3 regions of the Clostridium sp. B9 genome follow, and region 2 is predicted to be linked to each of the others. Evidence: a T-box and tRNA genes for the amino acid it is inferred to sense, from the RefSeq annotation. Region 2 holds a T-box; the other regions hold tRNA genes.
What was found. A T-box is a leader RNA that pairs with one kind of tRNA and senses whether it is charged. The one in region 2 lies ahead of metG (methionine--tRNA ligase), so its partner is inferred to be a tRNA-Met.
Positions count from the first base shown of each region.

Region 1 (4,836 bases), 3.0 Mb from region 2:
CTTTTGCTAAAACAAATATCCCAATAGAAGCAGGAAAAAGAATTAAAAAATACATTCTTGAAATTTTATCCAATAAAGTTCTATATTGATCATGACCTTGATTTGCTATATAATTTGACATTCTTGGAATAGTTGCATAAATAACTGTAAGTAACAGAGTATTTATTATATTGCTTATACTTTGTGCTGTTGTATAATAAGCAACTGAATCCATTCCTATGTATTGACCAATAAAATATTTATCAAGTTGTGTGTATAAAACATTAGCATTAGACAATATAACAACTAAAAACATAGGTTTTATATGTTTTAGTAGTTTTAAATCAGAAAAATCAAAAGGTATTCTTTTTCTTATATATATAAAACTTACAATATTATTTAAAAAGGTAGATAAAACTAAAAGAATCATATATTCTTTTAAATTATTTGAAGTTCTAACAAGCATAAATAAGAAAATCACATAAATAATTCTAATTATTATAGTCTTTATTGTTATGAAATCATAATTTTCTAAGCCCTCATTTACCCATTCTGTATAAAAGATATTAGATAATAAATTAAAAGTTAATATCATGCATGTAACATATATTTCTGTTCCAGAATAATTTAATTGAACAAATACTATATATACAATAGTTGTTAATATATTTGTTATAAAAGTTAGGGTAAATAAACTAGTATATACCTGTGATAGCTTTTTGGGGTCATCTCTAACTCTACTTATTTCTCTCAATCCATATTGATAAACTCCAAAAGTAGCAAATATAAAAAAATATCCATATATTGTTTGAGAATAATTTACTGTTCCTATTAAGTCAGGTCCAAAAACTCTAAGGGTATATGGCCCTATAATTATTGGAACTACAACATTAAAAATATTTAATAAAAATTTGAATATTATGTTTTTTGATAGTGAATTTTTCATAATTTCTCCTCATAAAGAAACAATTCCATTTTTGAAATTGTCTAATACTCTTTATTTTTATTATTTTAAACTCATATTTTCTTACATTTATAAACAATATAGAAAAAAATATCATATTTATTTTAAAAATTCAATAAAATTTAATTATTTTTAAGGTTATGTTAAGATTTTACGCATTTTTATTAATTTCTATATTATTAATTATTAAAAGTTCAATTATTAAACTTCAATATTTTATACTTTACAAAATTAATAAAAAAAAGTTAAATATATGTTTTTTTAAATTCTTAGATATTTGTAAATAAACATTTCATTGGTTTATAATGATAGTTATACTAAAAACATTGTTTATTAATAGTATTTTTCTATTTATATTATTAATTTTATAGATATATAAAAATAATAAGGAGATGACTATTTTGCTTTTAAAAAATTTTAAAGATTATTCAGATGATGTTTTAAGCTACATAATAAAATCTCAGAAAATGCTATCTAAATGGATTTTTATTTTCTTTATCTCTTATGGTATTATAGCTTTTATGCTTGATATTAATACAAGTGTACTAATAATTCCTAACAAAATTGTGTATTTTTTAGAATGCATAATTTCATTATTAGGATATTACCTTTTTGGTTTTTACTTTAAAAAAAATAAGAAATATGCATTTATAAGTTCGTATTTAAACATATTTCTCATATTGTTTTTTTTAGAATTTCAATATTTTAATTCATATACCTTAATTATATGCATAATAATGGCTACTACAGTTACTATAATGGGACCAAGTGTATATTTCTTTTTTACTATTTTAGCTATTTTATCTATAGATACTTTTATTACTATTATGCATTACGGTAATACAGTATCAGCTCTACATATTTTTAATTACATACTAGACAATATTTTTGTCTTAAGCTTTTCAACCTGGATAAATATGTTCTTTTGCAAAATAAAATATACTGATATAAAACTTAAAAATGAACTAACTTATCTAAGTGAGACTGACGGATTAACAAAACTTCTTAACAGACAGGCTGCCAAAAATTTTGTTAATAAAAATTCTAAAATGGGCAATGATTCTGCTATGTTAATACTAGATCTTGATAATTTCAAACTAGTAAATGATAATTTTGGACATATGAAAGGTGATGATCTACTTAAAGAAGTTTCTTCTAATCTAAAAAAAATATTTAAAGATACGGATTGTATATCTAGATTAGGCGGAGATGAATTCATGATTTTCATACCTACTTTTAAAGATGAAGAGTATGTAATTAATAAGGCTAAAGAAATAATAAACTCTTTTCCTATTTATGTACATTCTGAAGAAGAAAAAATTGAAGTAACATGTAGTATTGGTATTGCACTTTCAAAAGATTGTAAAGATTCTTCATACGAAACCTTATACAAAAAAGCTGATTTAGCTATGTATGAAGCTAAAAATTCAGGTAAAAATCAGTTTATAATTTATACAGAAAAAGAGTTCTAGTAAAACTAGAACTCTTTATTTATGGTTGCGGGAGCAGGACTTGAACCTACGACCTTCGGGTTATGAGCCCGACGAGCTACCAACTGCTCCATCCCGCGATATTAAGTTACCTCTTTGGTATGTACTTAGTATATGCCTAATATCAGCATATGTCAAAGGTTATTTTCAAGAAATATATTCCTTATCAAGCTTAATACAACTAAGAGGCGCCTATAGCCCCATTACCTTTATTAAAACTTTTTTTAATTTTAGAGATATTTCTATTATATCTTAACATATTTTACTTAAGCCCTAATATTTTTCTTTGTTCTCTTATCAATGTAACTTCCATAATTGCTTAATAATATCCTTCTCACATCTGTGAATATATAAAATAAATAATATCCCCATACTCCACTCATAGTATTTAATATTATATCATTTATTTCAAAAAATCTTGCTGTATTTGGAATTACTAATGATAAAACTAATTGAGAAGTCTCCATAAAAAGAGCTATTACAAAACATATTTTAATTATATCTTTCAAATTTAATTTCTTGGAAAAATTAATACTGAATCCATTTTTCCAAAACTTATTTATAATACAGATAATTTTATTCCCTCTTTGATAAAGCAATGAATTCTGATTAAAATAACATAGAAAAAATGCCATTGGTGTTAATATAATTGAATTTCCAACTACCTGATATATTAGTCCAGATGCACCACCAGCTTTATATATCTCCATTAAGCTCCATATTGGTCTTAACCATATTTTAGGCATATTATAATGTAATTCATTTCCCCAAGCAAACTCCAAAGGAAAATATATTTTTGATGCAACACCTATTAAATATATACAAAACAAATCAAAAATAAAATTATCAAAGCTATATGCTTTTTTAGTTTTGCCAAATAAAACTGCATTTTTTTTATCTTCATTTAATATACATGCTCTTATAAAAATAAAAACTAAGATTCCTAAAAATAAAATTTGATTCTGAGAAATTACAATCATCTATTCTCCTTTTATACCATTTAATTCAAATAAAAACTTATATGTTAATTATAAACATAAATTGGGTATTTTAGTCAAAATAAATATATTCCATATCAAAGCATAATGCTCTAAGCTCCTAATAGCTTCATTGCTACTTCAAAAAATTTTTCAGTTTATTGAAAAATCTCTTATTAGCTCTATTTTAACTTAAAATAGAGCTAATAAAAAAGCGTTATATTAAAACTTAAAAGTTTCAATATAACGCTTTTTCATTTTATATTACTTATTTCTTTTATTTTTCTTTTTAAATTTTAATAATGATCCTAATGCTATAAGCGCAGCTCCTATATATGGTAATCTAACCGGAAGTCCAGTATTAGGTAATTTATTATTGTTCTCAACTAATTTAGGGTTAACTTTTACTATTCTTTTAACCTCTGTTTTGTTTCCATCTTTGTCCACTACTGAATATACTAGCTCATACTCGCCAGGCTTGTTTACATCTACAGCCCCTTTCACTTGAACCTTTGATGTTAAATCTCCATCTTCAGTGTCCTTAGCAGTAACTCCAGCCATAGGATCAAAGGCTGTTCCTTCTTTTATTTCTAAGTTATCTAATCCACTTATTACTGGTGAATCGTTGGTAACTACAGTTACAGTTATTGTCTTATTAGCCTTAGCTCCACCCTTATCTGTAACTTCATACACAACTTTATATTTTCCAGGAACCTTTGTGTTAACCTCATTAGTTACCACCTTTAAGCTTGATGTTAAGTCTCCATCTTCCTTCTCCTTAGCAGTAACTCCAGCTAATGGATCGAAGTCCTCTCCAGCTTTTATTGTTTTGTCTTCAACACTTATTGTTGGAACATTATTGATTTCAACTAATTTAGGGTTAACTTTTACTATTCTTTTAACCTCTGTTTTGTTTCCATCCTTGTCCACTACTGTGTATAATAGCTCATACCCGCCAGGCTTATTGACATCTACAGCCCCTTTTACTTGAACCTTTGATGTTAAATCTCCGTCCTCAGTGTCCTTAGCAGTAACTCCAGCCATAGGGTCAAAAGTTGTTCCTTCTTTTAGAACTAAATCCTCAGCTCCACTTATTACTGGTGAATCGTTACTAACCACAGTTACAGTTATTGTTTTACTTGTTTTAGCTCCACCCTTGTCTGTAACCTCATATACAACTTTGTATGTTCCAGGAACCTTTGTGTTAATCTCGTTAGTTACCACCTTTAAGCTTGATGTTAAGTCTCCATCTTCCTTGTCACTAGCAGAAACTCCAGTTAATGGGTCGAAGTCTTCTCCAGCTTTTATTGTTTTGTCTTCAACACTTATTGTTGGAACATTATTGATTTCAACTAATTTAGGGTTAACTTTTACTATTCTTTTAACCTCTGTTTTGTTTCCATCTTTGTCCACTACTGTGTATAAT
Region 1 is NZ_JBNWKA010000003.1:755,367-760,202, reverse strand. Features, by position in the region: gene ACQZHJ_RS03430 (flippase) at 1-925, opposite strand, end outside; gene ACQZHJ_RS03425 (GGDEF domain-containing protein) at 1,345-2,415, shown strand; tRNA gene ACQZHJ_RS03420 (tRNA-Met) at 2,438-2,513, opposite strand; gene ACQZHJ_RS03415 (VanZ family protein) at 2,700-3,413, opposite strand; gene ACQZHJ_RS03410 (immunoglobulin-like domain-containing protein) at 3,675-4,836, opposite strand, start outside.
Region 1: it encodes a tRNA-Met, which carries the amino acid that the T-box ahead of metG (methionine--tRNA ligase) is inferred to sense. The anticodon was not compared.

Region 2 (4,836 bases):
CTAACAAATTCTCTATGATATTTATTTATAACCTCTTCTGGAGACTTATCAAGCTCCTTAGCCTTATTTAAAATTGGTGCACCATGACAATCTGAACCTGAAATAAAAACTACTTCATCACCCTTCGCTCTATGGTATCTTGCTAAAATATCACCTGCCATCCAAGAGGATACTCTACCTATATGTAAAGATCCATTGGCATAAGGCCACGCATTACCTATAACAACTTTCAACTCACTAGCCCCCTTAAAATCCTTCTATCCATAGCATATGCTATAAAAAAACTCCCATATTCCAAAACTTAATTATGTTTGAATATAAGAGTCTTTTTATAACATATGTTATAAACTTAAAAATTTATTTAAGTAAATCTATAAGCATGTTGCTAATATATAAAATACTCTCAACATACTTTATAGATTCACTATAAAACTTTAAAATTATCTTACTTGACTTCCAGTTAACATTTCACCCGGGTTAACTAATACTAGTTCTGAATCATCAGCTGGTGCTGCTGCAAGTATCATACCTTGTGATAATTCTCCTCTTAATTTAACTGGCTTTAAGTTAGCTACTAATACTACATACTTTCCAACTAACTCTTCTGGTTTGTAGTGCATAGCTATTCCTGAAATAACCTGTCTTTCTTCTCCACCCAAATCAACTTTAAGTTTTAATAACTTCTTAGCTTTTTTAACTGGCTCACACTCTAAAACTTTAACTACTCTTAAATCAATCTTGTCAAAGTCATCTATAGTTATTTCTTCTTTTATTGGGTTCTTAACTAACTCTTCGTTAGCTGGCTTAACTGGAGCTGGTTTTAAAGCTTCTAGTTCAGCTAATTTTTCCTCAACATCTATTCTTGGGAACATAGCATCACCTTTAACAACTTTATCTCCAGCAACAGTTCCGTTGAACTCTTTTAAACTTTCCCAAGTTGTAACTTTAGTGTTTAATTGAGCATTCATTTTTGCACTTGTTTCTGTTAAGAATGGTGAAATCATAACTGAAACAAATCTTAATGTCTCAAGTAAGTTATATAAAACTGTACCTAATCTTGCTTTTTTCTCTTCATCCTTAGCAAGTATCCATGGAGTTGTTTCATCTATATATTTGTTAGCTCTGCTTATTAAAGTCCAAATACTCTCTAAAGCTTCTGGGATTTTTAAAGCGTCTATGCTAGCTTCTACTTTTCCTGGAGTAGCTAAAGCTAAGTTTATTAACTCATCATCTATAGCTTCTTTACAAGTTGGTGCTTGAATAACTCCATCGAAGTATTTCTCAACCATAGCTACTGATCTTGATAAAAGGTTACCTAAATCGTTAGCTAAGTCTGTATTTACTTTCTTTATGAATATTTCATTGTTGAATAATCCATCTGAACCAAATGGTATCTCTCTTAATAAATAGTATCTTACAGCATCTGCTCCAAACATATTAACTAAAACTACTGGATCAACAACGTTACCTTTTGATTTTGACATTTTTCCTCCATCAACAAGTAACCATCCATGGCCAAATACTTGCTTAGGTAATTCTAAACCTAAAGCCATTAACATTATTGGCCAGTAAATTGTGTGGAATCTTAAAATGTCTTTTCCTATTAAGTGAACATCAGCTGGCCAGAACTTTTTGTATAATTCTTGGTTCTCTTGACCATATCCTAAAGCAGTGATGTAGTTTGATAATGCATCTATCCAAACATAGATAACATGCTTCTCATCAAAGCTTACAGGAATTCCCCAAGTGAAGCTTGTTCTTGAAACACAAAGATCTTGTAGACCTGGTCTTAAGAAGTTATTTAACATTTCATTCTTTCTTGATTCTGGTTGAATGAAATCTGGATGCTCTTCTATATATTGAATTAATCTATCAGCATATTTGCTCATCTTGAAGAAGTAAGCTTCTTCCTTAGCTTTCTCTACTGGTCTTCCACAATCAGGACAGTTTCCATTCACTAATTGAGTTTCTGTCCAGAATGACTCACATGGAGTACAATATAAACCTTCGTATGAATCTTTATAGATATCTCCTTGGTCATATAATTTCTTAAAAATCTCTTGAACAGCTTTTACATGATAATCATCAGTTGTTCTTATGAATTTATCATAGCTTATGTTCATCATTCCCCAAAGGTCTTTTATTCCAGCAACTATTTCATCTACGTGCTCTTTTGGAGTAATACCTTTTTCATTAGCTATTCTCTCTATTTTTTGACCATGCTCGTCTGTTCCTGTTAAGAACATTACCTCATGTCCTGTAAGTCTTTTGAATCTAGCTATAGCATCAGCTGCTACAGTAGTATAAGTATTACCTATATGTAGGTTAGTTGATGGGTAATAAATAGGTGTTGTGATGTAATATGGTTTTTTACACATTCTTTTCTTCCTCCTCTTTCTATTACTACTATTGTTTCCAATATTTTAAATATAAAAAGCCCCTATGGGAATTCCCATAGAGGCGTTAATTTACGCGATACCACTCTATTTCACATTTATGTCTCCATAAATATCTCAGTAAGTAACTCCTAAGCAAAAACTTATTTTATTACTCTGCAATATAACGGTTGCTACCGTACTTCTCTAAGATTAAATTCCTCAAAAAGTCTGCTCCAAGTCCATCTTCATAAAGTTTTCCGTCTCTGGCTTTCACCTAACCCAGCTCTCTTTTACACAGTCTACTTCATTACTCTTCTCTTCATAGCATTTATTTACTTAATTTAAATTATAAGATTAGATTAACTGTACTGTCAATCGTTTTTAGCTTTAAATTCTCCTATATTCTATATTTCTTGTTATTTGTAATAATATGAAAATATTATATACTATCTATATTGGTTCAATATCACAAATCGTTAGGAGGTCTTAATTCATGAAAGGATTAACCTTGCCTAAAATAGGTGCAAGAAATCTAAAGACAGCTTTAGCTGTTACACTTTGTATAGTTGTCTTTGAACTAATTGGTAGACCCTATCCATTTTATGCATGTATAGCCGCTGTAATATGTATGAAAGATACCGTTGAAAGCTCTATGAAAATCGGAAAAGATAGAATGATTGGAACTATAACAGGAGCCTGCGTTGGTATATCTTTAACATTCATAGCTATATCATTTAAACTTACCAATTTTCAAGGAACTATAACAGGGTTAGGAATTATATTAACAATTTATCTACTTAATCTTCTTAAAAAAAATAGTTCTGTTGTAATTGCCTGTATAGTATTAATAGCTATAATGACTAATCTACATGGAAAAACACCTTATGTATATGCATTCGATAGAGTTATAGACACATTTATAGGTATAATAATTGCTCTTCTAATAAATAATTACATATATAAGTATGAAAAAAAAGTTATGAAAGACATAGAAAACATAGAAGAGAAAATCCTAAGACTTGAAAAAGAAGTTAAAGATGATATAAAAAAAGACATAGAAAACTTTGAAAATAAGAAGAAAAAATAATATAATTTAGCATAACACTATATGATTTAGGGGTGAAATATTTGTTCAACTTTAGCCTGCAAACTATAGGAGCTAGAAATCTAAAAACCTCATTGGCAGTTTTTATTTGTATAATAACCTTTGAGCTTTTAGGTCGCTCTAGTGCCTTCTTTGCTTGTATAGCTGCTATGATGTGTATGCAAGATACTGTTGAAAATTCTTATAAGATGGGAAAGAACAGAATGCTTGGTACTTCTATTGGTGCCATTGTAGGTTTAACCTTAACTGCTATCTTTAACATATTGAATTTAGATCATTTTCTTACTTACGCTTTCTTAACAGCTTTAGGAACAACAGTGGCAATATACTTTTGTATTTTATTTAAATGCAAAGGAGCCGTAAATAGTGCTTGTATTGTTGTCTTTGCAATTATGACAAGTCTAAAGGGAGTTGGCTCATATAATTATGCCTTCAATAGAATTATAGATACGTTCATTGGAGTTATAATAGGTATTTTAGTCAACAGACTTGTATATCCTTATAAAAAGACCAAAGAAGCATAAAAAAAAGAGAAGAATTAGATTCTTCTCTTTTTTATTTATATTAATTATTAGCCGCTGGCTCTTCTACTTTTTTACCGAATATCATAGTTAGTATAAATAAAGCTATTAAAGATATTGGTAATACTACCCAAAAGCTTAATCCTAACCCTGCTGGAATATATCCAAATACTACTGTTATAGCTCCAACAAATAACGCATACCATATCTGAGTTCTAACGTGTTCTATGTGGTCACAGCCTGCTCCAGTTGAAGAAAGGATTGTTGTATCTGATATTGGAGAGCAATGATCTCCAAATATTGCTCCTGTTAAAACTGCTGATGTACTAACTATTACAAACTGCCAATCTGGATTTATAGCAAATGCTAATGGGATTGCTAAAGGCATTAATATTCCCATTGTTCCATAAGCTGTACCTGTTGCAAAAGCAATTACTGAACCAAGTATAAATATAATAGCTGGTAACAAGAATGCTGGTATTGTATCTGATAATACTCCAACTAAATAAGCAGCAGTTCCTAACTCTTTTATTACGGAACTTAATGACCAAGCTAATATAAGAATTACTCCTGTTATTAAAAGACCTTTCATTCCTTCAACCCATATTCCTATACCTTCTGATATAGTAAATATTTTTCTACCTACACCTAAGGCTAAAGCAACTATTGTAGCTAATAATGCTGATTGGAATAAAACTATTGAAGCATCAGCATTTGAGAAAGCAGCCTGTATGCTTGCAAAGCTTAGTGGAGAGTTATTCATCATCTCTATTATTGCCAAATCTTCTCCACCCATTACAGTTACCCATCCACTGTAATAAAATCCAATTAA
Region 2 is NZ_JBNWKA010000003.1:3,766,294-3,771,129, forward strand. Features, by position in the region: gene metG (methionine--tRNA ligase) at 1-233, opposite strand, end outside; gene metG (methionine--tRNA ligase) at 441-2,378, opposite strand; T-box leader at 2,454-2,710, opposite strand; gene ACQZHJ_RS17065 (FUSC family protein) at 2,872-3,465, shown strand; gene ACQZHJ_RS17070 (FUSC family protein) at 3,498-4,007, shown strand; gene ACQZHJ_RS17075 (Na+/H+ antiporter NhaC family protein) at 4,048-4,836, opposite strand, start outside.

Region 3 (4,836 bases), 3.4 Mb from region 2:
ATTTTATTTTATTAAAAATGTCTTTGGATAATCTTTATAATGATTAGAACATATATTAGTATTAATACTTTAATTAGAAATTTTATATTTTTAAAAATTGTAAGAATTCTACGATTTAATTGAGAAAAATCATATTAATCAAATTAAACATTGAAATTCACTCTTAATCTTTGAGAAAATGATTTGAAATATATTGAAATAAATACTATAATTGGTTTTAAATGCATGATGGGATAGGGGGACTTAATAATGTTATCTTATGAATTTTTATTTGATCTTGCGCTTATATTAATAAGCACGAAGCTGTTTGGATTAATAACTAAAAAGGTTCATATGCCACAAGTTGTAGGGGCTTTGGTGGCAGGAGTTGTTTTAGGGCCAGCAGTATTAAATGTTTTATCAGAAACTGAATTTATTCAGCAACTTGCAGAGCTAGGAGTAATAGTACTAATGTTTACAGCTGGCTTAGAAACTGATATTAAACAATTAAAAAGAACTGGAAAGGCATCATTTATAATTGCTGTACTTGGAGTAATTATTCCTTTGGTAGGAGGATTTTTTATTGCAAGTATATTTAATAAGGGTGCAGATATAAATACAGTTTTACAAAATATATTTATTGGTATTATACTTACAGCTACATCTGTTAGTATTACAGTTGAGACTCTTAAAGAAATGGGAAAACTTAGTACAAGAGCAGGAAATGCAATATTAGGAGCTGCTATAATAGACGATATTTTAGGAATTGTAGCTTTGACAATAACAACAAGTTTAGCAGATCCTTCAATAAATGTATTACTTGTTCTGGGGAAAATTGTATTATTCTTTGTTGTATCAGGAATTGGGGGTTACCTTTTCCACTGGGCATTTAATAAGCTTGATGAAAGATATCAAAGAGATATGAGAAGGTTTGTTATTTTAGCATTTGTTTTTTGCTTACTATTATCATTTATGGCAGAAGAATTCTTTGGAGTAGCTGATATTACCGGAGCATTTATAGCGGGATTAGTAATATCAGATTCAAATAGAACAAAATACTTAAATTCTAGGTTTGAGACTTTATCTTATATGTTATTATCACCGATATTTTTTGCTAGTATAGGAATAAAAGTAGAGCTTACAACTATGTCTAAAACAATACTTATTTTTACGGTCTTATTACTATTAGTTGCTATATTAAGCAAGATTATTGGGTGTGGTATTGGAGCGAAGATTTGTAGATATAGTAATAGAGAAGCAATACAGATAGGAACTGGTATGGTTTCGAGAGGGGAAGTTGCTTTAATAGTTGCTAATAAGGGAATTGCTATGGGGCTCATGCTTCCAGAATTTTTAGCTCCAATAGTAATTGTTGTAGTTATAACAACAATAATTACACCTATATTATTAAAAATAGCTTTTAGAGATAAGAGTAAAAATACAATTAGAATTTAATTATATATTAATAAAAATAATGGTGAATCTTAAATAAACTAAAATATATAAGTATATTTATATGTTTTAGTTTATTTTTTTATGGCAAAAAAGTGAAAATTAACAACTTGTGATGAAAGTCCTTCTAAATTTGTTTTATTAGTATTATTATAAAAACATAAATTATTAGGTATATAAATACTAATGGCTTGAGTGTAGAGGTATATCTACATTGAAACGATGGTATTTGTGTTTAATCTTAGGAGGTAATACAGATGAGTAAAGAAATTTTAGATATTGAATTAGAAGAAATCATTCCCTTTAATGATGCAGCTGATATGGAAGAATTCAAAAAATTCCTTAGACAATACGGAATAGAAAGTGAATTAGAAGATACTACATTAGAATATACTAAGAAAAAATTAGAAATGTTAGTTGCTTTAGCTGAAGAGGGAGAAAATCTTACTTTAGCTAAAAATAAAAATGTATTAAAAAGAATATTAGATAATTTAAAAGGTAAAAAAGAAGAAAGAGAAGCTATGAAAGCTTTAAGAGAAGTCTTCAAAGAGTATGAAGAATCTTTAGGTGAAGAATGTGGAGATTTAATTGATACTAAAGAGCTTGATGAAAAAATTAAAGAAGCTTTAAAAGAGTTTAAAAAATATGAACATTTCAAAGCTCATGAAGAACAAATAGCTCAAAAGTGGATTAGAGAAGTAGAAAGAGAAGCTAGGGATGCAAAAAAGCTGCTAGAGTTGAAAAAAGAGAAATTAGAAGAGAACTTAAAAGAGAAGAATAATTATATAAAAAAATAATCATCTAAATATTTAGATGATTATTTTTTTGTATTTTAATATATTTAAATTATAAACTTTGTTTAAAAAAGAATTAAATTATAAAATAAAAAAAGAGTTCTGTTTTTACAGAACTCTTTGTGGTTGCGGGAGCAGGACTTGAACCTACGACCTTCGGGTTATGAGCCCGACGAGCTACCAACTGCTCCATCCCGCGTCATTAAATTGTATCTACTACTCTTTAACTATACGTTAATATCAGGATTAAGTCAAGGAATATTAATATTTATTTTATTAAAAAGCAATATTCCACTTAGAAGTTTTAGGTTTGTGATATATAATGGTTATATAGGGAACGTATATAGAGTTTAGTTGTAGTTCAGGAGGAGAAATGTTTACCAAAGGTTTTGATGAAGCATATGGCAGGGCCTTAGAACTGAAGGATATGTTTTCTTTTGAAAAAGAAAAATATAATGAGGAACTAAAAGTTGAGAATAGAGATATAAAGCATTTAGTTAATAAAATAAATGAAGAAAAAATTTATATCTTAGAAACTCTAATACCTAAATATGCTAGAAATATGAGTATATTGAATAGAAAAGCTATAAAAGCAACTTTAGGAGAAGAAGTTAGTAGCGAATATATGATAAATAATTATGATATGCGACCTATTAAGGAACTATTGTTAGTAGATGATGACGAAAAAACATTAATGTATAATTTAAAAGCACCTTTTATTAAGGTTTTTAAAGTTAATTCAATAAATAAAAATTTAGATGAAGAGATGATGGAAATTCAAGCATCTATAGATGAGATGAAAAAAGTTGTAGAAAATGCAAAAGAAGATAAACAAAAGCTTATAGGTATTTATAAACTTTTATGTTTAGCTACTAATTTAGGGGAAGCTATAGAACAGAGGTTTAGAGATTTTATACCTATGATAGAAAGCAGTAGATTAATATATGGAGATACAGATATAGAGAAGCGTAGTTATAGGATAGCAAATGTTTTGAAATGCTATGAAGGTGTAACTTTGCTTCTTGTTAAGGTTTGTGAAACTAGGTATAGAAAATGTAAAGTAAATAATGCAGTATATGTCAATGAAGTTTTGATCAATGAACACCTAGAAGAATTAAATATGTGGAAAGAATATTTTTATGAGATATAAAAATAGAGATATACTTATAATTTATTATTACCATAATTATTTCTAATTAATAATTATCGTATATTATGATAAAATATAAAATATGAAATTATGGAAAAAATAGAATTTATTAATAAAAGAGGATGTGTGAATATGAATGTATTAGTAACAGGTGGATTAGGTTATATAGGAAGCCACACTTGTGTTGAACTTCTAGAAGAGGGACATAATGTAATAGTTATAGATAATCTTTCAAATAGTAAGGAGTTAGTTAAAGATAGAATTAAAGAAATTACAGGAAAAGATATTAAGTTTTATAAAATGGACTTACTTGACGCAGCTGGAGTTGAAAGCGTGTTTACAGAAAATAATATAGATTCAGTTATTCACTTTGCTGCATTAAAAGCTGTTGGAGAATCAACTATAATACCGTTAGATTATTACAATAATAACTTAGTTAGTACATTAGTACTATTAGAAACTATGAAAAAACACAATGTTAAAAAATTCGTGTTTAGTTCATCAGCTACTGTATATGGAGATTGCAAGATAGTACCTTGCCATGAAGAATGTCCATTATCAGTAACAAATCCATATGGTAGAACAAAACTAATGATAGAAGATATTTTAAGAGACTTATATAAATCAGATAATACTTGGGATATATGCATCTTAAGATATTTTAACCCAGTAGGAGCACATAAGAGTGGGTTAATAGGAGAAGATCCAAGTGGAATACCAAATAATTTAATGCCATATATAACTAAGGTTGCTATTGGTGAATTAAAGGAGTTAAGTGTATTTGGAAATGATTATCCAACTCATGATGGAACAGGTGTTAGAGATTATATACATGTAGTCGATTTAGCTAAAGGACACACTAAAGCTTTAGATAAATTAGTTGAAAATCCAGGTCTTGTAACTTATAATTTAGGAACTGGCAATGGATATAGTGTTTTAGATTTAGTTAAAGCCTTTTCAGAAGCTAGCGGAAGAGAAGTTCCTTATAAAATTGTTGAAAGAAGACCAGGTGATGTAGCAGAATGTTATGCAGACCCAAGTAAGGCTAATAGAGAATTAGGATGGAAGGCAGAATTTGCTATAGAAAATATGTGTGAAGATTCATGGAGATGGCAAAGCAAAAATCCTAAAGGATACAATATTTAATAATCAATTTGAATTTATTTTCCAATTGAATAACATTAAAGTAAATTAATTCAAAGAATCATGAGAAAATTGTTAAACTATAGAGAAAAATATGTAGATTTTATTGAATTTTTAACTAGAATGTGATAATGTCTACATATAGTAAATACTTTAGCGTGTTGGTATTTATTTTGGAATTGGTTGGAGAAGTTTTTCTTCAGCCTTTATTCTTTTTATAGAGAAATTTAATTAATTTATTATCATTGAATTAGTTAAATATATAAAGACTTATAGCAACAAATATTAAATAAAACTTATAAATAATATTAAGAGAAA
Region 3 is NZ_JBNWKA010000003.1:354,956-359,791, forward strand. Features, by position in the region: gene ACQZHJ_RS01660 (cation:proton antiporter) at 250-1,434, shown strand; gene ACQZHJ_RS01665 (hypothetical protein) at 1,689-2,228, shown strand; tRNA gene ACQZHJ_RS01670 (tRNA-Met) at 2,349-2,424, opposite strand; gene ACQZHJ_RS01675 (hypothetical protein) at 2,599-3,375, shown strand; gene galE (UDP-glucose 4-epimerase GalE) at 3,508-4,521, shown strand.
Region 3: it encodes a tRNA-Met, which carries the amino acid that the T-box ahead of metG (methionine--tRNA ligase) is inferred to sense. The anticodon was not compared.